DNA from 3 places in the Brevibacillus sp. AG genome. Region 2 is predicted to be linked to each of the others. Evidence: riboswitches for the same ligand, from Rfam matches in the RefSeq annotation. Region 2 holds a riboswitch; each other region holds the start of a gene.

Region 1 (3,279 bases), on a different contig from region 2:
CTTTGTTCCTGCCAGCTTGACCAAAATGCCTGTCCGCCACGTTTTGATCTCGATTCGCTCCTGGGGCAGCTTTTTCAAATAATCGAGCAAGTATTGTTGCGTCTTCACTTCAGCGAAGCCTGGCTCCGGTATTTGGTGCAAGTCTCGGCGAATTTGTGAAAACAAGGAAGTCGTCATGGTCTACGCCTCCTTTTTCGTACCTGTTCTTGCTGTTAATTGCTCCTCAAACACAGCAAGGAAACGGTCCACATCGGCTTTTGTCAACGTCAGTGGCGGAAGCAGACGAACAATCGTTTTCTGCGTCACGTCAACGAGAATTCCTTCGTCAAGCAATGCTTGCTGCAAGTGGCTTACCTCTTCCGGGGTGGAAGAGAGCGGAATTCCAACCATTAAGCCTTTTCCGCGAAGGGATTGCAGCTGATCTGGAAGACGCGTTCGCAGCGCTTCCAAGCCCGACCACAGGTACGCAATCACTTCTTCTACGTGAGCGCTGAAGGCTGGATCAAGCAATTCGTCCAACACGACATTCCCTAGGGCAGCAGACAGTGGCGATGGTGCAAAAGTCGTTCCGTGATCCCCCGGTTTGAACTGGTTCATCAGCCTTGGGCCAGCGATGACACCGCCGAGGGGAAGCCCTCCCCCTATGCCTTTGGCAAAAAGGATCAGGTCTGGCGTTACGCCTGCATGCTCATAAGCAAACAGCTTTCCTGTTCTGCCCATTCCTGTCTGGATCTCGTCCATGACAAAGAGCATGCCTTCATGTTCACAGATCGCAGCTACCTCTCGCAAGAACGCTTCCGTTAACGGCACGACACCGCCAGAACCCAAGACTGGCTCCATGAGGACCGCAGCGGGTCTTGCTTCCTGGCAAATCGCTCGCAATCCTTCCGTGTCTTCCACATCCAGTTCATAAACAGGAAAAGCCGGCTGAGGAAAGTCTTGATAGACGTGAGCCTGCCTCGTCAGACGCACTGCTCCGAGTGTTCGCCCGTGAAAACTGTTGCGTAAGACAACGATGCCTTCACGACCTGCTCCCTCGTTCTTCGTCCATTTGTGAATCAGCTTGATCGCAGACTCTGTAGCCTCTGCACCAGAGTTGGTGAAAAACACTTTTCCACTAATGCTGTTCGCAACCAAACGCTCGGCCAAACGAATAGCTGGCTTATTTAAAAATACATTGGAAATATGCAAGAAGCGCTCTCCCTGCTCACGCAGAGCCTGTACAATGCGCGGATGAGAATGCCCCAAAACGTTTACCGCGAGTCCGGTAAACAAGTCGAGGTAGCTCTTTCCATTCGTATCGTACAAGTAATTTCCTTCGCCTTTTTCTATGGCAATCGGAAGTCTTTTGTAAGAGGAGACGATATATTGTTCATCGAGCGAACGCCAGTCCATGTGCACTCTCTCCCTTACAGCTGACGTAGCTCCTGCTTGATCTCTGTCTTGGAACGAGTTTTTTCATCGATTTGCTTGATCACACGTGCAGGCGTTCCCGCAACTACTACGTATGGGGGTACATCTTCAATCACGACAGCACCCGCTGCAACGACAGCACCTTTTCCTACGCGAACACCTTCCAGAATGACAGCATTTGCTCCGATGACAACATCGTCCTCGACAACAACTGGCTGTGCAGATGGTGGCTCGATAACGCCTGCGATAACCGATCCAGCGCCGATGTGGCAGTTTTTCCCGATGGTTCCACGTCCACCTACAACAACATTCATGTCGATCATCGTACCTTCACCGATAACTGCGCCGATGTTAATGGAAGCACCCATCATGATGACCGCATTGTTACCGATTGTCACTTGGTCACGGATAATTGCGCCTGGTTCAATACGTGCTTGAATTCCTTTTGTATCCAGCAATGGAATGGCGGAGTTGCGGCGGTCGCTTTCTACCACATAATCTTCAATTTTGTCTGCGTTAGCAGCGAGCACTGGCTCAATCTCTTTCCACTCACCAAAAACAACACCAGTAGGACCAGTAATGAAAGCTTTGGAGCTCGCACCAAAGTCGATTCCCTCCAGGTTCCCTTTCACATATACCTTCACTGGTGTTTTCTTTTCGCTTTTTTGAATAAACGCGATAATTTCGTTGGCATCCATCATGTTCATGGTTACATCCTCCTCAAAATAACAGCATAGTAAATCAAAAAAAGCAATGAGTGCATTCGCTATCTCATTGCTCTTACTACTACAGAAGCAAATCATAAATAGCGCTCCACAAAAAGACTTTAGGTCCCTTGTGACAGGATGATCATTTTTCATGAGACACCCCAGCCTGTGCTACGTAGGGGCATAGCATAAGCTTCGGCGCTTTAGCCTTTCTTCCTTCTCCTGCCCCCTGGCAGATTGCGAAAAGACTTACTCTTCTTCGGCGCACCTCTATTTAGAGTACATTATTATAATTTTATTTAACTCTACCAAAATCAATGAAACGTGGCAATAAGAAAAAAGTTATTGACAACGATTCTCATTTTCATTATTTTTATTGATGAGAATGATACTCATTATCTGAATTGGAGGTTTTACGTTTTATGAGCATTTTGATGGTATACGCGAGCATGACAGGGAATACTCAGGAAATTGCTGAAGCAATTGCAGAAGGTATTCGTTCAACTGGTGCTGAGCTGGAGATAAAAGAAGTGATGGATGCGAACGCAAAAGAACTCGAAGCTTACGACGGAATCTTGCTTGGTGCCTACACATGGGGCGACGGTGAACTGCCAGACGAATGCCTGGATTTTTATGAGGAAATGGACAATATTGACCTCAGCGGGAAAAAGGTTGTTGCTTTTGGCTCTTGCGACTCCGCTTACGAGCATGTCGGTGCAGCTGTTGATATTTTGCTGAAAAAGGCGAGCGAGCGTGGTGCGGAAACTCCTTTGGAAGGTTTGAAAATCGAGCTTTCTCCTACTGCAAAAGAAGTGGAAACGTGCAAAGCATTTGGGGTGTCATTTGCTGAATTGCTCGGCTAATTGATGTTTCCCAAATACTCTGGCACATGCTATACTATCAATCCAACTTTTTAAGGAGGATTGATCTCATGTCACTACATACGGACGAGATTCTCTTACGGCCTCTCCAACAACAAGACGCAGCCGAGCTCCTAGAGCTTCGGCTGCGTAATCATGACTTTCTCCAACCATTTGAACCAATCCGCCCCGCTTCATTTCTGACACTCACAGGACAGCAAGAACAAATTTCACAAGCGCAGATTGATTTTGAACGTGGTACTGCCTATGCTTTCGGCGTATTCTCCCGAGAATCCGGA
Region 2 (3,279 bases):
CAAAACTTTGACCAAATCCAATTGTACTCTTGTCGACACATAGCGTCAAGACAATCAATGTACTAAATACATTGATAGAATAACTTTGTTTAGTCCAGCTATTTTTTCTATTAAGATGTCATGAATGCGAGTCCCTCCTCATAATCTAGTACAGACAGGAGGGAAGCACATATGAAAGAGAAGGATCAGCTTGCAGCACTGTTGCCGCCAGAGACCATTCCCTATGCGGAAAGAATGAATATGCCCTATCTTGGCTATCATCTTCTACGCGAAACGCTGACTAGCACCCTGCTAGGCGATAGTGAAAACCATATTCTCTATTGGATTGGAAAAAACATGGGCCGCCAAATCCCCATTCAATCTGCAACAGGCCCGATTATGCCTTTTATTCGACTCGGATTAGGCCAGCTCGACGTCGTGGAGGAGTCTGGGCAAACTATCGTCTATTCGCTTACTCATTCCATTTTTAGCTACCAGTCTATCGAAAGACTAGGATGCAGTCTTTCTTTTGAGGCTGGGATCATTGCTGGTATGATTGAGCAATGGAAAGAAAGAGAAGCGTTCAGCAAAATCGAAATGGAAAGCTCCTCTGACATACGTATATCTGTACAAGTGGCGTCATGAAGAAAATGCCCCCTCTACCTATAACAAAGGGAGAGGGAGCATCCATGTTTTATACTCCGTGCACGACCGCGGTTTCCTCGACATCCAGACCATATGCCGAATGAAGACTGCGAACAGCCAGCTCCGTCAAGGCTGCTGGAATGACGCAAGAAACCTTGATATCAGACGTAGATACCATTTTAATAGAAATTTCTTTTTCTGCCAGGACACGGAACATTTCGGCAGCTACCCCTGGATTATTGATCATGCCTGAGCCAACAATCGATACCTTGGTCAAGCCTTCCTCGAAATCGACTTTTTCAAAGCCAAGCTCGTTTTTGTTTCTGTCCAGCGTATCCAGTGCTTTTTTCAGGTCATCCGCTGCAACTGTAAAAGAAATATTCGTAACAGACGCATCATAAGAGCTTTGGATAATGATATCAACGTTCACCTGATTGTCCGCCAGCGTATTGAACAGACGGGAGAGCGTCCCGACCTTGGCAGGCATGCCGACAACCGTGATTTTGGCTACATCTTCATCGTGTGCAACTCCACTTACTACTCTTCCTGTTTCCATGTTGGCAACCTCCTCAACGTACGTACCATCTTCGGCAGTAAAGCTGGAGCGGACGACCAGCCTTACCTTGTATTTTTTCGCAGCCTCTACTGACCTTGGATGAAGAACCCCTGCACCGAGGTTCGCCAACTCCAGCATCTCATCATACGAGATCGTATCCAGCTTGCTCGCAGCTGGAACCACTCGCGGATCAGCTGTATACACCCCGGACACGTCTGTAAAGATTTCGCATTTCTCAGCGTTCAAGCTCGCTGCGAGTGTAACCGCAGATGTATCCGATCCACCGCGGCCGAGCGTCGTAATTTCACCTTCGTCACTGATCCCTTGGAATCCTGCCACGATCACCACACGACCACGGCCGAGCTCGGATTGAATCCGCTCTGGATCAATCTGCTTGATCCGTGCTCTTCCGTGAATCGCCTCCGTGGTGATTCCAGCCTGCCAGCCCGTAAGAGAAATGGCGTCGTAGCCTTTTGTATGCAAGGCCATCGACAAAAGCGCGATCGATACCTGCTCCCCCGTGGTCAGCAGCATATCCATTTCACGCTCGGATGGGTATGCGCTAATCTGCTTGGCCATATCTACCAACACGTCAGTAGATTTGCCCATTGCAGAAACAACGACTACCACATCATGCCCTTCCTCTTTGTAGCTGACAATTCGATCCGCAACTCGTAAAATTCGCTCAATGGTACCTACAGAGGTGCCTCCGTATTTCTGCACGATCAACCCCATGCGGCTTCTCTCCCTTTTTCTCATATCCAATGTTTGTATTTATCTCGTATCGTATGGTTTTTCACTATTCTCTCTATAAGGAAAAGTCTTGCATTTTATTTTACAAAAAAGGCACCGACAAGGAATAAGACCTGCCGCTGCCTACTGTTTCGACATACCGGTTCCTCCCTCCCAATACACGCGGACAACGAAGATTGACAGTCATCACCATCAAAACTCACATTGACACACCGTGAGATAGCTCTCCATCTGACAATTGGTCATTGTGCAGATGACAGTCCTGCATTTGTTCAACGCAGACCCAGCATGGAGAAAAGCGGGTTTCCCTCCACACTTCGGCGAATTCCCCTTTCCCGTCCCCTTCACAGATTCCCGATCTCAGGGTGGTACTCTTGGTTTTCGCGCCTCTACCTCACTCCATAATGGAAGTGAGGCTAACTATTCTGTTTGAATCGGATTATATCATGAGTCTAAAAATGGATCAATTCCTTTTTAGAGGTTGTTCAAAAAGTTACATGTGCTATGTGTCCAGCTTGCGTAGATGCCCGATGATTTCTTTTGCCAGCTTGTCACCGATCCCTAATTGGCGGAAGTCTTCAACGGTCGCCTCTCGCATTTTTTTCAACGAGCCAAAATGAGAGAACAACAGCTTGCGTCGCTTCTCACCGATACCGGGGATCTCATCTAACTGCGAGGAGAGCATCGTTTTTGTCCGGGATTGTCTGTGGAATGTAATAACAAAACGGTGGACTTCATCTTGGATGCGCTGCAACAAATAAAACTCATAGCTATCACGTCTAAGATTCACAGGCTCTGGCGGATCTCCGTACATGAGCTGAGCGGTGCGGTGCTTCTCGTCCTTCGCAAGTCCACAGACGGGAATATAGAGACCCAGCTCGTTTTCCAGCACGTCCATAGCCGCACTGATTTGGCCTTTTCCACCATCGATCACAATCAGGTCAGGCATCGGCTGGTTTTCTTTCAGAAGGCGAGAGTAGCGACGGCGAACTACTTCGCGCATGGAGCCGTAATCATCTGGCCCCTCGACGGTTTTGATCTTGAATTTACGGTATTCCTTTTTGTCAGGGCGACCATCTGTAAACACAATCATCGCAGATACAGGCTCTGTTCCCTGAATGTTGGAGTTGTCAAACGCTTCAATTCGATGAGGAACCGGAATCCCTAAAATGTGACCAAGATTGTGTACCGCTTGGACTGTACGAGCATCGTCCTTGGACATCAGCGCGAACTTCTCCTGCAAAGCAATACGGGCGTTCTCGGAAGCCATCTTCACTAGTTCATGCTTTTTGCCTCTTTTCGGAGCATGGACTTTGATGCCCAGCCACTCACCCAAAAGCTCCGGT
Region 3 (3,279 bases), on a different contig from region 2:
TATATGAAAAGGGGCCTGAGCCAAAACTCTGTTCAATTCCGCAAGGTCGTCCTCTTGGATTCGGTCTCCACGGACAACAGCTTCCAGCATACATCTCAAACGTTCGCGCAGCCGCAAAAGGGAAGCGGCACACTCCTCATTTATCGGAAGCGGAGCGGTTAGCTTGTATGTTTGTAAAAAGGATGACAGCCATTCCTGGTTCTCCAAACGATTTTCCGCACGACCAGAACCACGCCAATCCCGCCAATCACTATTTAAAAAATCGATACAAAACCAGTCCATGTTATTATCTCTCCTGACGAAACCCTACATTTTTCTCTCTTGTATGACTATACAGAATATGGTAATATCTTTTTGTAACTATCGTAATTAAGTTAACTGGTTACACTTTCATTTCTTACTGCTATTATAGCGTTTCATCAATCTGTTTCACAGACGAGGAGGAAGCGTATGAATCGGAAGGATTTGCTTTTGCATGGATGGGAATGTACGTATGACAAGGAAGACTGGTATCCACCCTTAAAAGAAGCGCTTTCCGGAGTATCAGCAGCCGAGGCCAGCTGGCGCCCTGTAGGAGAAGCAGCCAACACGATCTGGGAAAACATCAGCCACCTTCTTTATTACAAAGAACGCCTGTTGCATCGTCTATTGGGCACTGAATTTCCTGGCTCGGCTGAGACGAACGATGATACCTTCATCCCGTCCGGCGGTCCGGATGACGAAGACGCTTGGCAAGCTACCCTCTTGCGCATGGAAAGCGTCCATCGCCACATTCATGAAAAGCTTTCCTTGCTGACGGATGAGGATTTAAACCAGACGGCTACTTATACGCCCATTTACCAAACCGTGATGAGTCTGGTCCTGCATGATGCGTTTCATACGGGACAAATTGTCCAAATTCGCAAGTTACAAGGCTCTTGGCCTGCCAGACGCTCATTTGAATAACAAAATTTCACATTGATTAATCATAAACAATCCTTTATAGTTGATAAATCACATAATTTCATACATGTTATCCTCATCTTTCACGGTGAGGATAGAGGTCGCGGCTTTTATATCATCCTGTACGAGATTCAGAGAAAATCAATGACTCCAGGTAAGGAAAATCCGCCGAAGCTCATATCGCGTCTCTGTGCGATTGGGTTGGGGCTGTACTCGAAAGGGGCAGAACTGTCACGTTTGCATGCCAAGCAAGCGTGGTGAGCTATCTTCAGTGAAGGCTTGGTGGGGATTGGATGATACCGCCCTATGCCATTTTTTTGGCTATGGCGGTTTTTTCGTTTCCGACCTTCCTTCTCAAAAATCAAGAAAGGTCGTGCAAGTAGCTTATGTCACAAAATCAATTGCAACGTGGTTTAAAAGCCCGACACCTGACGATGATCGCCATCGGCGGCTCGATTGGGACGGGATTGTTTCTCGCGAGCGGAGGCTCGATTCATTCCGCCGGACCTGGTGGAGCTTTAGTTGCCTATCTCGCCATTAGTATCATGGTTTACTTTTTAATGACCAGCTTGGGGGAAATGGCGGCCTTCATGCCTGTTTCTGGTTCGTTTTCGACGTATGCCACACGGTTCGTCGATCCATCTCTCGGCTTTGCTCTCGGCTGGAACTACTGGTACAACTGGGCCATTACCATTGCCGTCGAGCTGTCAGCTTCCGCACTCATTATGAAATATTGGTTCCCGGATACCCCAGCGATATTGTGGAGCGCTTTGTTCCTCGGATTGCTGTTTGCCTTGAATCTCCTGTCTGTGAAAGCCTATGGAGAATCTGAATATTGGTTCGCCTTGATTAAAGTAGTAACGGTAATCGTCTTTATTATTGTTGGTGTGTTGATGATTTTTGGCATTATGGGCGGCCAAGCAGTCGGCCTCCAAAATTTCACCAAAGGCGACGCGCCATTCAATGGCGGCTTCATGGCCCTGCTCGGTGTCTTTATGATTGCCGGATTCTCTTTCCAAGGGACAGAGCTGGTTGGTGTCGCAGCTGGGGAGAGCGAAGACCCTGCCCGCAACATTCCGAAGGCCATCCGTCAAATTTTTTGGCGCATCCTGCTCTTCTACATCCTCGCTATTATGATCATCGGGTTGTTGGTTCCATACGATAATCCAAATCTGATCAGTGGCGACATTACGGATATTGCGATCAGTCCGTTTACGATTGTTTTTGAAAATGCCGGATTTGCTTTTGCAGCATCCGTCATGAATGCCGTTATTCTTACGTCTGTATTGTCTGCTGGAAACTCTGGCATGTACGCCTCTACACGCATGCTGTGGAACTTGGCGAAAGAAGGAAACGCACCAAAATGGTTCGCAAAAGTAACAAGTAACGGCGTACCGATCAATGCCTTGATCTTGACTGCGCTCATCGGCGCCCTTGCTTTTCTGTCCTCTCTGTTTGGGGAAGGCGAAGTGTACGTCTGGCTTCTGAATGCTTCCGGTATGTCAGGCTTCATCGCTTGGCTGGGAATTGCCATTAGTCACTACCGTTTCCGTAAAGCGTTTATCGCTCAGGGTCGTGACTTAAGCGAATTGCCTTATCGGGCAAAGTGGTTCCCGTTTGGACCGATTTTTGCCTTCATCATTTGCTGTATCGTTATTATTGGGCAAAACTACTCTGCATTCATGGGTGGAACGGTTGACTGGTATGGCGTCCTGGTCTCTTACATTGGCCTGCCACTCTTCTTAATCGTTTGGCTCGCTTATAAAATTACCAAAAAGACCGAGCTCGTCCCTCTTGAACAAGTAGACTTCAGCATGGATGAGCACACGAAATAATCGAAGAAATAAGTACGGACTTCCGTTATCTAAACGGGAGTCCTTTTTCATGTTTGCCGGCATATTAAAAACTGCCCAAAAATTGCCGATAGTATAGACAAGAAGCCATTGAGATCCGTTTCCTTCCGTTCTCACAACTCATACCAGTCATCTGATATAAGGTAACCAGATCTCCTACCATCACGACTGAACATGAATCCATGTGAGGAGAGTAGAACATGCACATCCAATCGAATACCCGCTACCTAACCCCCCAGCTTTCAACTAACCAACTTGCACCCAAAATGGTGACAGGAACTCGTCTAGGATTGCCCGAGCACGATACAGTAGACCTTCGTTCTCACAAGGCACGCGAGCTCCCTGCTGGTGTCATCGAGCATCATAGTGTCCAATTTTTCTTTAACACAGAGATTAATGAGCGTTTGGATAAAATTTTTGCAGATAAACCACCCGAGGCTCGCAAAGCCTTTGACCACATCCTGGAGCAAAACTTTTTCAACTC

What was found. A riboswitch is a leader RNA that binds a small molecule or an ion and turns the genes downstream of it on or off. The one in region 2 is predicted to bind lysine.
Region 1: another riboswitch for lysine. It lies ahead of dapD (2,3,4,5-tetrahydropyridine-2,6-dicarboxylate N-acetyltransferase); the one in region 2 lies ahead of POF51_RS22650 (aspartate kinase).
Region 3: another riboswitch for lysine. It lies ahead of POF51_RS20980 (amino acid permease); the one in region 2 lies ahead of POF51_RS22650 (aspartate kinase).

The regions. Positions count from the first base shown of each region.
Region 1 is NZ_JAQMYO010000002.1:239,233-242,511, reverse strand. It holds gene POF51_RS06115 (N-acetyldiaminopimelate deacetylase) at 1-177, opposite strand, end outside; gene POF51_RS06110 (aspartate aminotransferase family protein) at 181-1,395, opposite strand; gene dapD (2,3,4,5-tetrahydropyridine-2,6-dicarboxylate N-acetyltransferase) at 1,410-2,120, opposite strand; lysine riboswitch at 2,212-2,401, opposite strand; gene POF51_RS06100 (flavodoxin) at 2,543-2,983, shown strand; gene POF51_RS06095 (GNAT family N-acetyltransferase) at 3,052-3,279, shown strand, end outside.
Region 2 is NZ_JAQMYO010000008.1:306,996-310,274, forward strand. It holds gene POF51_RS22645 (YslB family protein) at 172-624, shown strand; gene POF51_RS22650 (aspartate kinase) at 674-1,915, opposite strand; lysine riboswitch at 2,146-2,333, opposite strand; gene uvrC (excinuclease ABC subunit UvrC) at 2,436-3,279, opposite strand, start outside.
Region 3 is NZ_JAQMYO010000007.1:457,114-460,392, forward strand. It holds gene POF51_RS20970 (CGNR zinc finger domain-containing protein) at 1-282, opposite strand, end outside; gene POF51_RS20975 (DinB family protein) at 451-945, shown strand; lysine riboswitch at 1,030-1,215, shown strand; gene POF51_RS20980 (amino acid permease) at 1,329-2,777, shown strand; gene POF51_RS20985 (hypothetical protein) at 2,996-3,279, shown strand, end outside.